4 regions of the Sphaerisporangium siamense genome follow, and region 1 is predicted to be linked to each of the others. Evidence: riboswitches for the same ligand, from Rfam matches in the RefSeq annotation. Region 1 holds a riboswitch; each other region holds the start of a gene.
What was found. Region 1 has a riboswitch for cyclic di-AMP ahead of BJ982_RS29200 (CHAP domain-containing protein). Riboswitches for the same ligand answer to the same signal wherever they lie in the genome.
Positions count from the first base shown of each region.

Region 2: linked by a shared signal. The riboswitch ahead of BJ982_RS39950 (C40 family peptidase) and the one ahead of BJ982_RS29200 (CHAP domain-containing protein) in region 1 are both predicted to bind cyclic di-AMP.
Region 3: linked by a shared signal. The riboswitch ahead of BJ982_RS17740 (coiled-coil domain-containing protein) and the one ahead of BJ982_RS29200 (CHAP domain-containing protein) in region 1 are both predicted to bind cyclic di-AMP.
Region 4: linked by a shared signal. The riboswitch ahead of BJ982_RS40405 (hypothetical protein) and the one ahead of BJ982_RS29200 (CHAP domain-containing protein) in region 1 are both predicted to bind cyclic di-AMP.

Region 1 covers NZ_JACHND010000001.1:6,379,122-6,382,736, forward strand. The annotation lists gene BJ982_RS29195 (hypothetical protein) at 1-931, opposite strand, end outside; cyclic di-AMP (ydaO/yuaA leader) riboswitch at 1,635-1,786, shown strand; gene BJ982_RS29200 (CHAP domain-containing protein) at 1,801-2,517, shown strand; gene BJ982_RS29205 (ABC transporter substrate-binding protein) at 2,913-3,615, shown strand, end outside.
Region 2 covers NZ_JACHND010000001.1:7,031,844-7,035,458, forward strand. The annotation lists gene BJ982_RS32065 (peptidase MA family metallohydrolase) at 1-270, opposite strand, end outside; gene BJ982_RS32070 (CHAP domain-containing protein) at 558-1,430, shown strand; gene BJ982_RS39950 (C40 family peptidase) at 1,538-2,110, opposite strand; cyclic di-AMP (ydaO/yuaA leader) riboswitch at 2,193-2,353, opposite strand; gene BJ982_RS32080 (ArsR/SmtB family transcription factor) at 2,788-3,363, shown strand; gene BJ982_RS32085 (MFS transporter) at 3,360-3,615, shown strand, end outside.
Region 3 covers NZ_JACHND010000001.1:3,878,874-3,882,488, reverse strand. The annotation lists gene BJ982_RS17750 (DeoR/GlpR family DNA-binding transcription regulator) at 1-3, shown strand, start outside; gene galT (galactose-1-phosphate uridylyltransferase) at 1-1,079, shown strand, start outside; cyclic di-AMP (ydaO/yuaA leader) riboswitch at 1,147-1,283, shown strand; gene BJ982_RS17740 (coiled-coil domain-containing protein) at 1,318-2,262, shown strand; gene BJ982_RS17735 (M50 family metallopeptidase) at 2,303-3,610, opposite strand.
Region 4 covers NZ_JACHND010000001.1:3,177,555-3,181,169, forward strand. The annotation lists gene BJ982_RS14635 (hypothetical protein) at 1-76, shown strand, start outside; gene BJ982_RS14640 (OsmC family protein) at 107-505, shown strand; cyclic di-AMP (ydaO/yuaA leader) riboswitch at 1,112-1,242, shown strand; gene BJ982_RS40405 (hypothetical protein) at 1,590-2,177, shown strand; tRNA gene BJ982_RS14650 (tRNA-Lys) at 2,293-2,366, shown strand; gene BJ982_RS14655 (helix-turn-helix domain-containing protein) at 2,419-3,582, opposite strand.

The DNA.
Region 1 (3,615 bases):
ACGCGGAGGGCGTCCACCAGTCGTCGGGGACGTCCACCGTCTCGACGGGGACGCCGCGTGCCGACAGCAGGACGCGCAAGGAGGTCACCGCCGTGGACGGGAGGCTGAGGACGCGCTGCCCGGGACGCAGGTCCCGCAGGGTCATCTCGACGGGGACGCCGCCGTCGTACACGGTCACGCCGGGGTGGCCGCGGACGGCGGCGAGGTCGCCGGGGTCCTCGCGGCGGTGCGGATAGTAGGCGAGCGGTCCCTTCAGGGCGAAGAGCCAGGACAGGTACCGGTCGCGGTGGATCAGCCCGTTGCGCACCAGCGAGGTGCCGAGCACGACGGTCTCCTCGCGGGGGCGGGGGTGCCGGACGGCGGGCTGGGAGCGCAGCCAGGCGAAGTCGTGGGTGATCAGCTCGGCCCCGAGGCGGCGCACGGCGGCGGCCAGGTCGGCGGGGACCGGCAGCGCGGTGAAGACGGTGAGGCGCCCGGCGCGTGCGGCGGCCCGCAGGCGCAGCGCGGCGGCCAGGCCGAGGACGCGCCGCGAGGGGGTGGCCTGGACGCGGGCGCGCAGCAGGGACGTGCCGGCGCGGGAGGTGAGCTGTTCGAGGACGCGGATCGTGGCGAGGCCGTCGTCCACCAGCACGAGGCGCGACGGCAGGGCGGTGAGCGAGGTGAGCTGCACCCGGCCGGAGAAGGCGTCGCCGAGCACCCAGGCGGCGCGGCGCCCCGGGCGGGGCATACGGCCGGCGGCGGTCTCGATCGTGAGCCCCGGCGGCAGGTCGAGCGAGGTGAGCTCGGCGCGTGTGACGCGCAGGGCCGGGAGCTTGGCGCGGGTGACCACGCGCATCTCCGGTCCCGCGACTCCGGCGTGCCGCGCCTCGACCGCGCAGAGCAACTGGAGGGGTGACTCCACCCAGGCGACGGCCGACCCCTGCTCCCGCACGCGGCTTCGACCGTTCCTCTCCACGCCGGGGATTGACGCTTTCACGACGCAAGCAAGGTAGCCGCGTGACGCGACGCGTGAGGTAACAACCGATGAACACGGTCTTACGGCCGCTGGACCAGGTTTGGAGCAACGGGCGCGGGATCGTGCCCGACACGCCACCGGAGCCTCGCATGACAGGAAACGCCCTCGGCGGCCGAACCCGCCCGGCCGGTGCCGTATCCGCCCTCGGGGTCCCTCAGAAGGGGGAACCACCTCCGTTCCCGGCTTCGGGGGTGAGACGCGGGGCCGCCGGGACGCGTCCCCGCCCTTCCGTCATAGGCGACGCCGGGCCGTCCGGCAACCCCCTGCGGGGACGCCTTGACATTCCCGCCGCCATGTCGCCCGGATATCCATTTCGTGCCACCGTGTCTCCCAGGTCACATCAGCCCCAGTGCCCTCGGCGGCCGGTGCCGGGATCCGTACGATGGGCGGATCGTCGCAGGTAAAGAGCGGGTCGGGAACGGCCCACGATCACCGGCCCCGTGACGCTTGGCGTCCCCGATCCCCACTCCAGACCAGAGATTTGTCCTGTTTGCATCTGTTTGTCCGATGTATTACGGTGGGTGGACTCCAGGCGGGGGAACGTCCGGATCGGACGCCTTCTTCATGCCGTGGAGCTTGCATAGCGTGACCGGTCCTCTGGGAGATCCCTCTCCCGCCGGCGCGTGCACCGCCGAGTCCGCCCTGTGCGGAGCCGGGGACCCACTTCTCTCCCCGGGGTGAATCGGGGCGCCATTCCCACGGACGCTCCGTAGGGCGAACTTCCACGCCCGAACCCGTCAGCTAACCCGGTAGGCGGCCGTGGAAGAAGGAGTCTCCCTTTGTCCATGTCCGACAACTTCGACAAGTTCGTACATCGGCTTCAGGATGCCCCGAAGAACCACTTGAAGTCTTTCGCGCTGGCCGGCCTGGTGGCCGCCCAGCTCGTGACGGGCGCCGCCTTCGCCGCCAACGCCGACACCGGTCCCGGGGGCTCCGGAGTCGCCAAGGTCGCCGGCGCCGAGGCCGCCCGCCTGGCGGAGGGCCTCAGCGCGCCCTCCGGAGCGCGGCACGTCTCCGCGCAGCAGCTCCTGACCCTGGCCGAGAGCCAGGTCGGCATCAGCGAGAACGCCTACGGCGGTGGCACGAAGTTCCACCGCTGGTACATGGAGAGCCCGCGGGCCCGTGAGACCGTCGCCCGTGACGGCGGCGCGATCAGCGCCTACGCCAACGCGCCCTGGTGCGACATGTTCGTCTCCTGGGTCGGCGACCAGCTCGGCATGCAGGACACCATGGGCTCGGACGCCTACACCGTCGCGCACGCCAAGTGGTTCGCCCAGCAGGGCCGCTTCGGCGAGACCCCGAGGCCCGGCGCGGTCGCGTTCTTCGCCTGGAACGGCACCAAGAGCGTCGACGCGATCGAGCACGTCGGGTTCGTCATCAAGGACAACGGCGACGGCACCATCAAGACCGTCGAGGGCAACACGGGCAACGGCAAGGTCGAGGTCCGCACCCGCACGACCGGCTCGGTCGCCGGGTACGGCTACCCCAACTACGCCGCCTGAGCCCCCGGCCGCCCGCGAGGCGGCCCCCATGACCACCAGCGGCGCGCCCCGCCTCCCGCGAGCGCCCGTCCTCCCCGACCGTACGGCCCGGCGTTTCCCGCTTCGCCGGGCCGTACGGCCTTTTCTGGACACGTTATGGGAGCGCTCCCAGAACATCCCGAACAGGGCCTGGCCGGGGCGCACCGCCGGGTGACCGACGCGGCGTAACAGTTCTGTTTCAACGTATTGACGGCGGTGTCGCCGATCGGCGACTCTTCGTGGGAGCGCTCCCAACCTCGCGCACGAGACCGCTCGTGGGACCACGGACGAGGTTCCAGCCACATCGCGGGGCCCGATATCGGGGCCGGCCCTCGATGCACCTCCCACTGACGGGCAACCACCGAGAGGGGTCCGGAATGAACCACAAGGCGCGCCGCGGCGGGAAGCTCGCCGCCGCGATGACGATGGCCGCCGCGCTGGGCGTCACCGCAGCCTGCTCCTCCGGCGGCACCGCCGCCGAGGGCACCTCGTCGGCCGCACCGGCGGAGAAGATCACCCTGACGCTGCAGACCTTCGGCGGCGGCACCAACTTCGGCTACAAGGCCGCCGTCGAGAAGTGGAACGCCGAGCACCCGGACGTCCAGGTCAAGTACACCAACCTCACCGACAGCTTCGAGAACGTCTACTGGCCCCAGATGCTCCAGTGGCTCCAGTCGGGCACCGGCGCCGGCGACGTCGTGGGCATCGACGAGGGCGGCATGGGCCTGGCCAAGGCGCGCCCGCAGTTCTTCACCGACCTCGGCCAGTACGGGCTGAACTCCCGCAAGGCCGACTTCCCCGCCTGGAAGTGGGAGAACGGCCTCACCGCCGACGGCAAGCTGTTCGCCCTCGGCACCGACGTCGGCGGCATGAGCATCTGCTACCGCGCCGACCTGTTCGAGAAGGCCGGGCTGCCGGCGAACCGCGACGAGGTCTCCAAGCTGTGGAGCGGCGGCTGGGACGACTTCATCAAGGCCGGCCAGAACTTCCAGGCGAAGGTCAAGGACGCCAAGTTCGTGGACAGCGTCAACACCATCTACAACGTGGTGCTGTCGCAGGAGTCCGCCAAGAACGGCAACG
Region 2 (3,615 bases), 650 kb from region 1:
GGCCGTCTCGGCGGCGCCCGCCCGTGCCGCGGCGAGCACTACGGCGCGCTCCCCCGTGACGATCCTCGCCCCCGCCCAGATCTCCGGGCGCCCGGCCACCGCGGCCCGCGCGAGGCTCTCCGGGTCGGGAGTGGCGGCGGGCGGGGCCGCGAGGACGGCCGAGGCCCCGGGCGCGGCCGGGAGGGCGCCCCAGAGCGCCGGAGCGGCCGTCGGCGCGCTCAGGGCCGCCAGCAGGCCCGCCAGTGAGGCCCCCAGCCGGACGACGCGCATGCGGGCAATCTACCGGGCGCCCCGCCCCTGAAACGCGCCCCCGAGGGCGCGGCTCCGGGACGGGGTGAGGCACGCGCGACGGCGGGAACACTCCCTGTGGGCACGTCCTCGTCCTCGGAGGCGCGATCTGACGGGCGTGCCGGGCAGTCCTGGACGGCCGGAAGCCGCCCGGGCCGGGAAGGGCCCCGGCGGATCGCCTGAGGCGTCCGGCCGTGCACGCCTGACGGCTGCGGATCATCGACCACATTCCGCGTCAGGGGGCGCGTCACGACCCGTGGAGGCCGGCCATGAGCAAGGCCAAGATCAAAACGGAGTACGAGCTCGTACAGGAGAACGTCGACCAGCCCCCGTGGGGGCCCACCGAGCCGGACGAGGAGGAGGTCCTCATCGGTCTCGGCTACCACCTCAACGAGGAGACCGGCGTCTACGAAGGCTTGCCGAGGACCATGGTCACGGAGGCCGAGAGGATGCTCCAGGAGGCCCGCATGGACCTCGGGATGAGCGGCCGTCCGAACCAGATCACCGAGGACTACGCCTCGCGCAACGGCTCGGAGTTCCTGACGGCCCACTGGTGTGACATGGCGGTCACCCACTGGGCCCGGGAGTCCGGCAACAGGAAGGCGGTGCTGCCGGAGGGCGACCGGGCGTACACCGTCTGGCACGCCGAGGACGGCCTGCGGCTCGGCCGCTGGCACACGGGCACGGTGGCCCAGATCAAGGAGCACGCCCGCCCGGGGGCGATCATGTTCGTCGACCACCAGGGATCGAACGACATCGGCGCGATCGACCACGTGGGCGTGGTGGAGGTCAACCTGGGCGACGGCCGCCTGCAGACCATCGAGGGCAACGTGAGCGACAGGTGCGTCCGCACCGTGCGCGGCGCGGCCGACATCGCCGGATTCTGGAATCCCGCCTACAACTGGACGGAGGCCATGGTGGAGAAGCTTCCGACGCTCCACGAGGGCGACCACGGCAAGCACGTGCGGACGATGCATCACCTGATGCTGGCCCGGGACACCACGGGGCTGGAGGGCCTCGGGGACGACGCCTTCACCGCGGAGCACGCGGCCGGCATCCGCCGGCTGCAGCAGGCCGCGGGCGTCGAGGTCGACGCGATCGTCGGCCCTGAGACCTGGAGCGTGCTGCTCGCGGTCCGGTAGGGCCGCCGGGCGTCGCGTGCGCCGGGAACGCGAAGGCCCCGTCCGCCCGCGAGGGGTGAGGGGGACGGGGCCTTCGGTCCGGTGCGCTCAGCGCGGGCCCGGACCGGTCACGCGCCGGGGCGGACGGCTCCGACGAAGCTGCCCTTGCGGTAGCCGTTGAGCTTGTCGATCCGCACCCGCGAGCCGCTGTTCGGGGAGTGGATCATCTTGCCGTGGCCGACGTACATGCCGACGTGGCCGAGGCCGCGGAAGAACATCAGGTCGCCCGGCTGGAGGTGCTTCCACGAGACCTTCTTGCGCACCGCGCGGTACTGCGCGCCGGTGACACGGGGCAGCTTGACCCCGGCCTTGCGCCAGGAGTACAGGACCAGACCCGAGCAGTCGAACGCGCCGGGGCCGGTGGCGCCCCAGCGGTAGGGGTCGCCGATCTGCCTCTTGGCCACGGCCACGGCGGTGCGCGCCTTGACGCGCTGCCGTGCGGCCTTGCTCAGCTTGGTCTTCTTGGTCTTCTTGGTCTTCGACGTCTTCGCGGCCGTGGAGCCCGTGGTGGTCGCCGCCGACTCGCTCTGGGTGGTCGCCGCGGGTTCCGCCGAGGCCACCGGGGGAACGACGGGAGTGACCGGCGTGGCGGCGTCCGCCGCCGGCACCTGCAGGGTCGCCAGGGCGACGGAGGCCGTCACGGTCAGGACGGCGCCGCCGAGGGAGAACCTGGCGATTCGGGGCAGGCGGGGGCTAGGGGTGGTGCTGGACAGGATCGCTCCTAGAATCTTCCACTTACGCCTACCGGGTTAGCTGACGGATTCGGGCATGGAAGCAGCCCTACGGCGCGCGGGGCGCCGATTCACCCCCGGCCTTCCGGCTGGAAGGCCAATTGGGTCCCCGGCTCCGTGCTCCTTGCCGCACGGATTCGGCAGGCCGCCGCGGTGTGGGTTCCTTGTGGGGTTCCCGGTTTCGCCGGCATGTGCCGGCGACGACGGCCGAATGGATGGGTGGTACGTCGGCCGATCTTGCGGACCGGCCCTCGTTCGCGACGGCATGGCGTTGCTCGCCGCGGCCCAGAAGCTACACAGATTGCGAAATTCCAGCAAAGGGTGGGTCAACGAAACGTAGATCATTACGACTGATCACTAACCGATAACGCCTGCATATCAATGCCCTCTGTTACCCGAATGTGATTCCTCTCACATAGCCGGAAACATGGCCCGCCCTTCGTCACATCCGTCACATCCGTCACACAAGTCTTGATCTTGGACGGGCCGGATCGGCGGTTGCGGGCCTCTCCAGAGATGTCAATATGCAAGAGTTCTTTAGCAATGTCTGTTGCGCAAGGCATGTTGCTCATGCCAGCGTGGGGCCCATGGAGAACGAGAACGTCCGGCAGATCACCGACTCGCGCGTGCTGGCCGCCCTGGCCCATCCCCTGCGGCGCCGTCTCATGGACGCGCTCAAGGTCTACGGGCCCTGCACCGCCAGCATGCTGGCCGAGCACACCGGCCAGGCCGTGGCCAACGTCAGCCACCACCTGCGGGTCCTCGCCTCGGGCGAACTGGTCGAGGAGGCCCCCGAGCTGGCCCGCGACCGGCGTGAGCGCTGGTGGCGCCTGGTGTCGGCCTCGCTCCGGTGGTCCACCCGCGACTTCGAGTCCGACCCCGCCTCCGCCGCCGTGGCCGGCGCCGCCGAATCGCTCAACCTGGACCACCACGTGGCCATCGTCCGCGCCTACTACGCCATGACCGAGGACGAGCGCGCGGCCTGGGACAACGCGCCGTTCTCCGCCGACAAGTGGCTGCGGCTGACGCCCGCCGAGCTCGCCGAGGTGAGCCGGGAGGTCGTCGCCCTGTTCGACCGCTGGGCGGCCCGTGACGTCCCCGACGACGGCGCCTCCAGGGACCCGGTGTTCCTGTTCGCCTTCGGCGTCCCGGGGCGTCCATGAGCGCCCTGGACGCGCGATCCCCGCATCCCGGGCCGCCCGGCCGCTCCCCCGCGCGCCGCGGCGTCGGGGGCCTCCTGCGCGAGCGCGACTTCCGCCTGCTGTGGATCGGCGAGACGTCCAGCGCCTTCGGCAGCTCGGTGACCAGCGTCGCGATGCCCCTGGTGGCCGTCACCGCGCTGCACGCCGACGCGCTGGCCGTGGGCGTGCTGGCCGCGGCGGCGTGGCTGCCGTGGCTGCTCATCGGCCTGCCCG
Region 3 (3,615 bases), 2.5 Mb from region 1:
TGAAGCGCACGGTCACCCGCCTGGCGGACGGCAGGGAGCTGATCTACTTCGACCGGCGCGCGGACGCCGACCGCTCCGCGGCCGACACCCGCGACCTGCCGCCGCGTCCCCCGGCCTCGGAGCTGCGGCACGACCCCGTCCTCGACGAGTGGGTCGCCATCGCCGGGCACCGCCAGGGCCGCACGTTCCTGCCGCCCGCCGACCAGTGCCCGCTGTGCCCGTCCGCCCCGGGCCGGGCGAGCGAGATCCCCTCCCCCGACTACGACGTCGCGGTCTTCGAGAACCGCTTCCCGTCCTTCGGCGGGCAGGCGGGCGCGTACGAGGATCCGGGCGGGCTGAGCGAGGCGCGGGCGGGCGCCGGGCGGTGCGAGGTGGTGTGCTTCACCTCCGCGCACGACTCCTCCTTCGCCGCCCTCTCCCCCGCCCAGGTCGAGCTGGTGCTCGCGGCGTGGGCCGACCGCACCACCGAGCTGTCGCGGCTGCCGGGCGTGGAGCAGGTGTTCTGCTTCGAGAACCGCGGCGCAGAGATCGGCATCACGCTCACGCACCCGCACGGGCAGATCTACGCCTACCCGTACGTGACCCCGCGGACCCGGCGCATGCTGGCCTCGGCGGCGCGCCACCGGGAGCGCACGGGCGGCGACCTGTTCGCCGACGTGCTCGCCGCCGAGCGCAAGGCAGGGGTGCGCGTGGTGGCCGAGAACGAGCACTGGACGGCGTTCGTCCCGGCCGCGGCGCGCTGGCCCTTCGAGGTGCACGTCTACCCCCACCGGCGGGTGCCGGACCTGACTGCGCTGGACGCCGGCGAGCGGGCGTCGTTCGGCCCGCTGTACACCGGAGTGCTGCGGCGGCTGGACGGCCTGTTCGGCGTGGCGATGCCGTACGTCGCCGCCTGGCACCAGGCGCCGGTGCGCCAGGGGCGCGACCTGGCCTACCTGCATCTCCAGCTCTTCAGCGTCCGCAGGGCGGCGGAGAAGCTGAAGTACCTGGCCGGCTCGGAGTCGGCGATGGGCGCGTTCGTCAACGACGTGCTCCCGGAGGAGGCCGCCCAGCTACTTCGGACATCAGGTGATTTTTAGCGACATTTCGCCCCAAAGTCCCCACTGACCATGGTCAGGTACTAACATCCATCCATCACCGGCCGAAACAGCCGGTACGCCAAATCCCAGGCGCCTCGCCCGGGAACCGGGGACCCATAGGTTCTTGGGGTGAATCCACGTCCGTGGTAGGGCTGCTCCGGCCCGAACCCGTCAGCTAACCCGGTCGGCAGATGGAGAGGAGAGGGCTCTGCCCCCGAGGAAAGGCCGCCACGCCGGCGTGGCCGCAGCCGTTCTGGCCACGTTCACCACCGCCGGGCTCCTGCTCGGCACGGCGACGGCGGGCGCCGCGCCGAAGCCGTCCGAAAAGCAGCTGAAGGCGCAACTGGAGTCGCTCGGCAAGCAGGTCGACAAGCTGATCGCGCAGTACAATGCCAAGCGCGTCGCGACGGCCGAGGCCAAGGCCGCCGAGAAGGCCGCGCGCTCGCGCCTGAAGGACTCCGAGGCGGGCCTGCGGGCCGCGCAGGCACAGGTGGGCGACCTGGCCCAGCTCCAGTACCAGGCGGGAAACCTCGGCATGGCAGGCCAGCTCCTGTCCCCCGGCTACGGCGGCGCCGCGCTGCTCACCCAGCTCCGCGACGAGCAGGAGGCGAAGATCGCCAGGTTCGTGACCGTGCGGGAGGAGCGCAAGAAGGCCTCCGACGACGCCGCCCGGCTCACCGAACGGCTCCGCGCCGACATGACCGAGGTGAAGGAGCAGCGCGAGGAGGCCGAGAAGCTGATCGACCAGATCAACGACAAGCTGGACACGCTCGTGCCGACCGCGCCCGGCAAGAGGGCCAACGGGTCGTGGGCGCCGGAGCTGCCCTCGGGAGGCGAGAACATCACCCCCCGCATGCGGCTGATCCGCGCCGAGATCAAGGACCACTTCGCCATGCGGTTCCCGATCGGCTGCTACCGCGCCGAGAACTCCGGCGAGCATCCCCTCGGCCGAGCCTGCGACTTCATGCTCAGCTCCGGCGGCGCGATGCCGTCCGCCGCCCAGGTCGCGCTGGGCGAGCAGATCGCCGCCTGGGCGATCAAGAACGGCGGCAAGCTGGGCGTCAAGTACGTGATCTACCGGCAGCGCATCTACAACATGGGCTTCCCCGGCTGGCGCGCGATGGCGAACCGCGGCGGCATCACGGCCAACCACTTCGACCACGTGCACATCTCGATGTACTAGCCCCTCGGCCGGGCCGGCGGCCTCGGCCGGGCCCGCGGGGTCAGCCGGTGAGGCGGATCGGGGCGACGATGTCGGCGTAGACCAGCAGGCCGCCGACGACGAGCAGGATCGCGACCATCGCGTAGGTCAGGGGAAGGGCCTTGGCGATGTCGACGTAGCCCGGCATCGAGCGGCGCCGCACGCGGGCGTACCCGCGCTTGAGGCCCTCCCACAGGGCGCCCGCGATCTGGCCGCCGTCCAGCGGCAGCAGCGGGATGAGGTTGAACATGCCGATCGCCAGGTTCACGCCCGCCAGGAGCTGGATGAACGCGACGATCTTGCCTTCCATGGGCAGCGCGGACGCGGCGATCTCGCCGCCGATGCGGCCCGCGCCGACGATGCTCTGCGGGCTGTCGAGCTGACGCTCCGCCCCGCCGAAGGCGGCCTGCCACACGCCGACCAGGCGCTGCGGGAACTGCGACAGCGCGTGGGCGGTGCGGGCGGTGATGTCCCACATGGCGCCGAGGGTGTACCCGAAGCCCTGCTTCTCGACCACGCTGACCGGGGTGACGCCCAGGAAGCCGACGCCCTTGTCGACCTTGCCCGGCTCCGCGACGGAGGGGCGGTCCTGGGCGATGAGGCTGGTGGTGAGCGTCATGGGGGCGCCGTCGCGGCGGATGCCGATGGTGACCGGGCCCGCGCCGTGCGACCGGATGTAGCCGGTGGCGTCGTCCCACGTGCGCACCGGCTTGCCGTCGAAGGAGACGATGGTGTCGTTGGGCCGGAGCCCGGCGAGCGCGGCGGGGGTCGGCTTGAAGGTGGAGTCGCACTTCTGGCCCTTGGACTCCTGCGCCACGGTCATGACGCACTGCGACACCTTGGCCACCGTGGGCTTGGCGACCTCGACGCCGAAGCCCATGAACACCACCGCGAACAGGGCGAACGCGAGAAGGAAGTTCATGAGCGGCCCACCGAGGAAGATGATGAACCTCTGCCACCACGGCTTGCGGTACAGCACGCGGTTCTCGTCGCCGGGGCGTACCTCCTCCAGGGACGCCTGCCTGGCGGTCTCGATGAGCCCCTGCCACGGGCCGGTGGGCAGACTGCGCAGTTTGTTCGGATCGTCGGTGGGCCGGGGAGGAAGGGGACCGATCATGCGGATGTAACCGCCGAACGGAATCCACTTGAGGCCGTATTCGGTTTCGCCGCGCCGCCGGGACCAGACCGTGGGCCCGAAACCGACCATGTACTGCGTGACCTTCACCCCGAAGAGCTTGGCGGGAACGAGGTGCCCGAGCTCGTGCAGGGCAATGGACAAGGCCATCCCGAGGAAGAAGATGAGAAACCCGGCCACGATGAGCCAGCTCATAGACC
Region 4 (3,615 bases), 3.2 Mb from region 1:
CTCCGGCGAAGGCGATCTCGGCGAGGCGCTCCGCCCCGTCTACGTCGCGTACCTGTCCAAGCATCCGGACGCCTGACCAGGCGTCCGCCGGCTCTAGGCTCCTGCCATGGCATCGGTGAACGTTGAGCGAACAGACGGCGGCTTCGTGGCGCGCAACGCCCGCGGCGCGGAGGTCGCCATGGGCGGCGGCGACGACGAAGGGGTCTTCACCCCCGTCGAGCTCCTGCTGGCCGCGGTGGGCGGCTGCAACATCGTCACGGTGGAGCCCCTCACCGCCCAGCGCGACCATCGGCTCGTGCGCCTGGCCATGACCGTCCAGGCCGACAAGGCCGAGTCCAACCTGCTCGGCACGATCACCATCACCTACGACGTCGAGCTTCCCGAGGGCGACGACAAGGCCGACGAGGTGTACCGCGCGGTGGCGCGGCGGGTGCACGAGAAGTACTGCACCGTGAGCCGCACCCTCCAGGAGGGCGTCGAGGTCGCGCTCGAACTGCCTGAATAGCCGCCTGCGCCTCCGGGTCCATCCGTACCCGGTCAACCCCTGGGACTCTGACCGAATCTATACCCTGCGATGACGAGCAGCTCAGGCCCCGGTATGTAGTGTTAAGGCAGGTCACAAGGGATGCGACCGGCATCCTGCGGGGCCTGCGAGATCTTTTCTGAAAGGACGCGGTGGGGGACCGCGTCCGTCAGCGGGACCGCCCGATGCGTTTGGGGGAAGGCATCGGCGCCGGACCGTTTGAGATCGGGGCCGGGCAGGCGGGGGACTGCCCGGCCCCGACACATGTCCCCACCTTTCGCCCCCGTGCCCCCTCGCCGATCCCCGTGGACCCGACGTGGCCGTCCTCTCGCGCGACGGCATCCCGGGCACGTGACGGCGTCCTCCTCTTTACTTACCGTCTTTACCCCCCGCGCCCCTGGAGCGGCGCGGGGGCGGTGCGGGTTACCGGCAGAGGATGCCCGAAACGCGAAGTTCGTGGTCAAGAGGTAGATCTTCTAATACTTTTGGGGGATAACGTTGGCTTTGTCCTGACTAAGTGGGTAAGGTCTTAACCCAAGACGGGCGGTGACCTGGTCTTCAGCCCGAAGGCCGCCGCCCGCCGTCGAGTCTCCAAGGCCGTACGTGGCCGAGGGGAGCCGGGGACCCACGTCCTTTGGGGTGAATCCGCGCCAGCGGTAGGGAGCTACTCCAAGCCCGAACCCGTCAGCTAACCCGGTAGACGTGATTGGAGAGGAGACCGAGTGGAGCACCCCACTCCGCGGAGCCCATTCCCCGGGCTACCATAAGCCCCGGATCTTCGCCGTCAGAAGCGGCGGACAAGTCGGCTCGTAGCAGCCGTCCACCGGGCGACACCTTCGCGCTCGCCCTCTGTGACGTCGTGGCGAGAACGCCACAGCCCTACTTGCACCTGCTTGCACCACACGGAACGCGCCGGCCCGGCGATGGGCGCACTGCCCCGCCGGCCCCCTGAGTGACAGCGCTTTCCACCCCCGTCCCGGCGCGGCCCGGAGTGCGGCCTTTGTCTTCTGATGAAAGATCCGATCTCCCCATGACTTCTTTCGCTGTACCCCCTAACTGGCGACCGATGTCCTGTATCCTCGGCGCCTGCCTCGCAGCCACCACCGCCTTCGGCGCCACCACCGTCGCGGCCCACGCCGACGACGCCACCCCCACGCCCGCCGCGACCGTCCAGGTCGACAAGCCCATCCTGCTCAAGGGCTCCACCAAGGCCTCCTACTTCTGGGACGACGCCTCCGGGCGCATGGGCGACACCGGTCTCCCCGCCATCGGCAAGCCGATGCAGAAGGGCCTGTTCGCCAGCCCGAGCTGGCCGCTCGGCACCGAGGGATACGTGTTCTACAAGGGCAAGAAGGCCCCCTTCTTCATCGGCGACCGCGGCCCGGGCATCCCCTCCAACAACGGCGTGATGCTCGACATCGACGGCAAGACCTTCGCGGAGCTGACCGGCGGCGCCTTCAGCGACACCACGCTCACCGTCAAGGGCTTCGACGCCGGCCACATCAACGTCGAGTACGTGATCACCAAGTGGGGCGACGGCGTGGGCAAGAAGAACTACCCGGTCCCGTTCTCCACCGGCGCCTGGGGCGTCCGCGACGCCAAGCCGGCCTCCCCGCCCCCCACCCCCGTCACCCTCGCCGGCGAAGGCAACTGACGCCCCCCGAGACCGTGGAGCCCCACGCCGGCGGGGCTCCCCGTGAGGCACGGCTACGCCCGCCCGCCCGATGTGCGGAGCCACGCGGGGACTGCTAAAGTCGCCGTAGCCGAATGCGCCGCTAGCTCAGTTGGTTAGAGCAGCTGACTCTTAATCAGCGGGTCCGGGGTTCGAGTCCCTGGCGGCGCACAGGAACAAACCCCAGCTCGGGTGCTTCGAGCTGGGGTTTGTCATGTCTTCTCTAGCCCTTGGGCCAGTGGCCCGCGAGGCGGGCGATCCGCAGGCCCGCGTGCAGGTCCAGGCGGAGCGCGCTGTCGGTGATGTCGTAGCCGACGATCTCCCTGATGCGGTCCAGCCGATAGTAGAGCGTGCTGCGGTGGACGCTCAGCCGGCGGGCCGTGCCCTGGATCTCGCCGCCGCACTCCAGATACGCCTCCAGCGTCCCCGCCAGCTCGACCCCGTGCGGCGATGCCAGGAGCCGCTGCACCGCGACCGGAAAGTCCTCCGGGGTCAGGCGTTCCAGCGGTAGCTGCAGCAGCAGCCGGTCGAGCCCGAGATCCGCCCAGAAGACCCGTTTGCCGTACCGCTGCGGGTCGAGCCGGGAGGCCCGGCAGGCGAGCCGCGCCTCCCGATAGGAGTCGACGGCCTCCGCCAGCGAGGGCTTCACGCTCCCCACCCCGGCGACGATGTCCTCCAGCCGAGGCCCGAAGAGCGCCCGGTCGAGCCTTTCCCGATTGACCGGACGGGGAAAGAGAACGACCCCGTCGAGCCCGAGCGTGGCCCCGACGATCTTCACGGTCGTGGCCCGCGCGGTGAATTCGAGAGTCGCTTCCACGGCCAGCCGGACAAGCGATCTCGGAAGCGTGTCCGGGGCCTGGCAGACGAGCACGGAATATTGGTCGACGTCCTCGATGAGCCCTTCCCTTACCAGGGTTTCCGCTGCCTGCCGCCGCCCCGCCGGCGAATCCCCGAGAAGCGCGGAAAGCAGCAGCTTGGAATGCTCCGTACGGTGCCTGAGGTCGGAGATCCGCAGGGCCATCAATACTCCGATCTCGGTGGCCGCGGATTCGAGCAGACTAAGATCGTCCGCCGTCGGCTCCCGATCTTCGACATGGTAGACATAACCCACCAACTGCCTTTCATGCCGGAGCGGCAGAACCACGCGCGGCCCATTCTCCCCGTCGTCCTTCAACCGCACCGGACGCGTGGCGGCCCACAGCTGGTACTCCTTCACCAGGGCGTCCGTGAGGGGGCTGGCCGACTCCGCCAGCAGCCTGGCGAGGCGCCCCCGGCGGGTGGCGTTGTCATGGATGCTGTACGCCACCAGCTTCAGGTCGCGGTCGAGCACCACCAGCGCGACGCCCAGGCGGTCAGCCAGATCCTGGAGCTTGTCGTCAAGGCTCATCGGCGGTCCTCTCCCTCCGACACATGGTCTGAT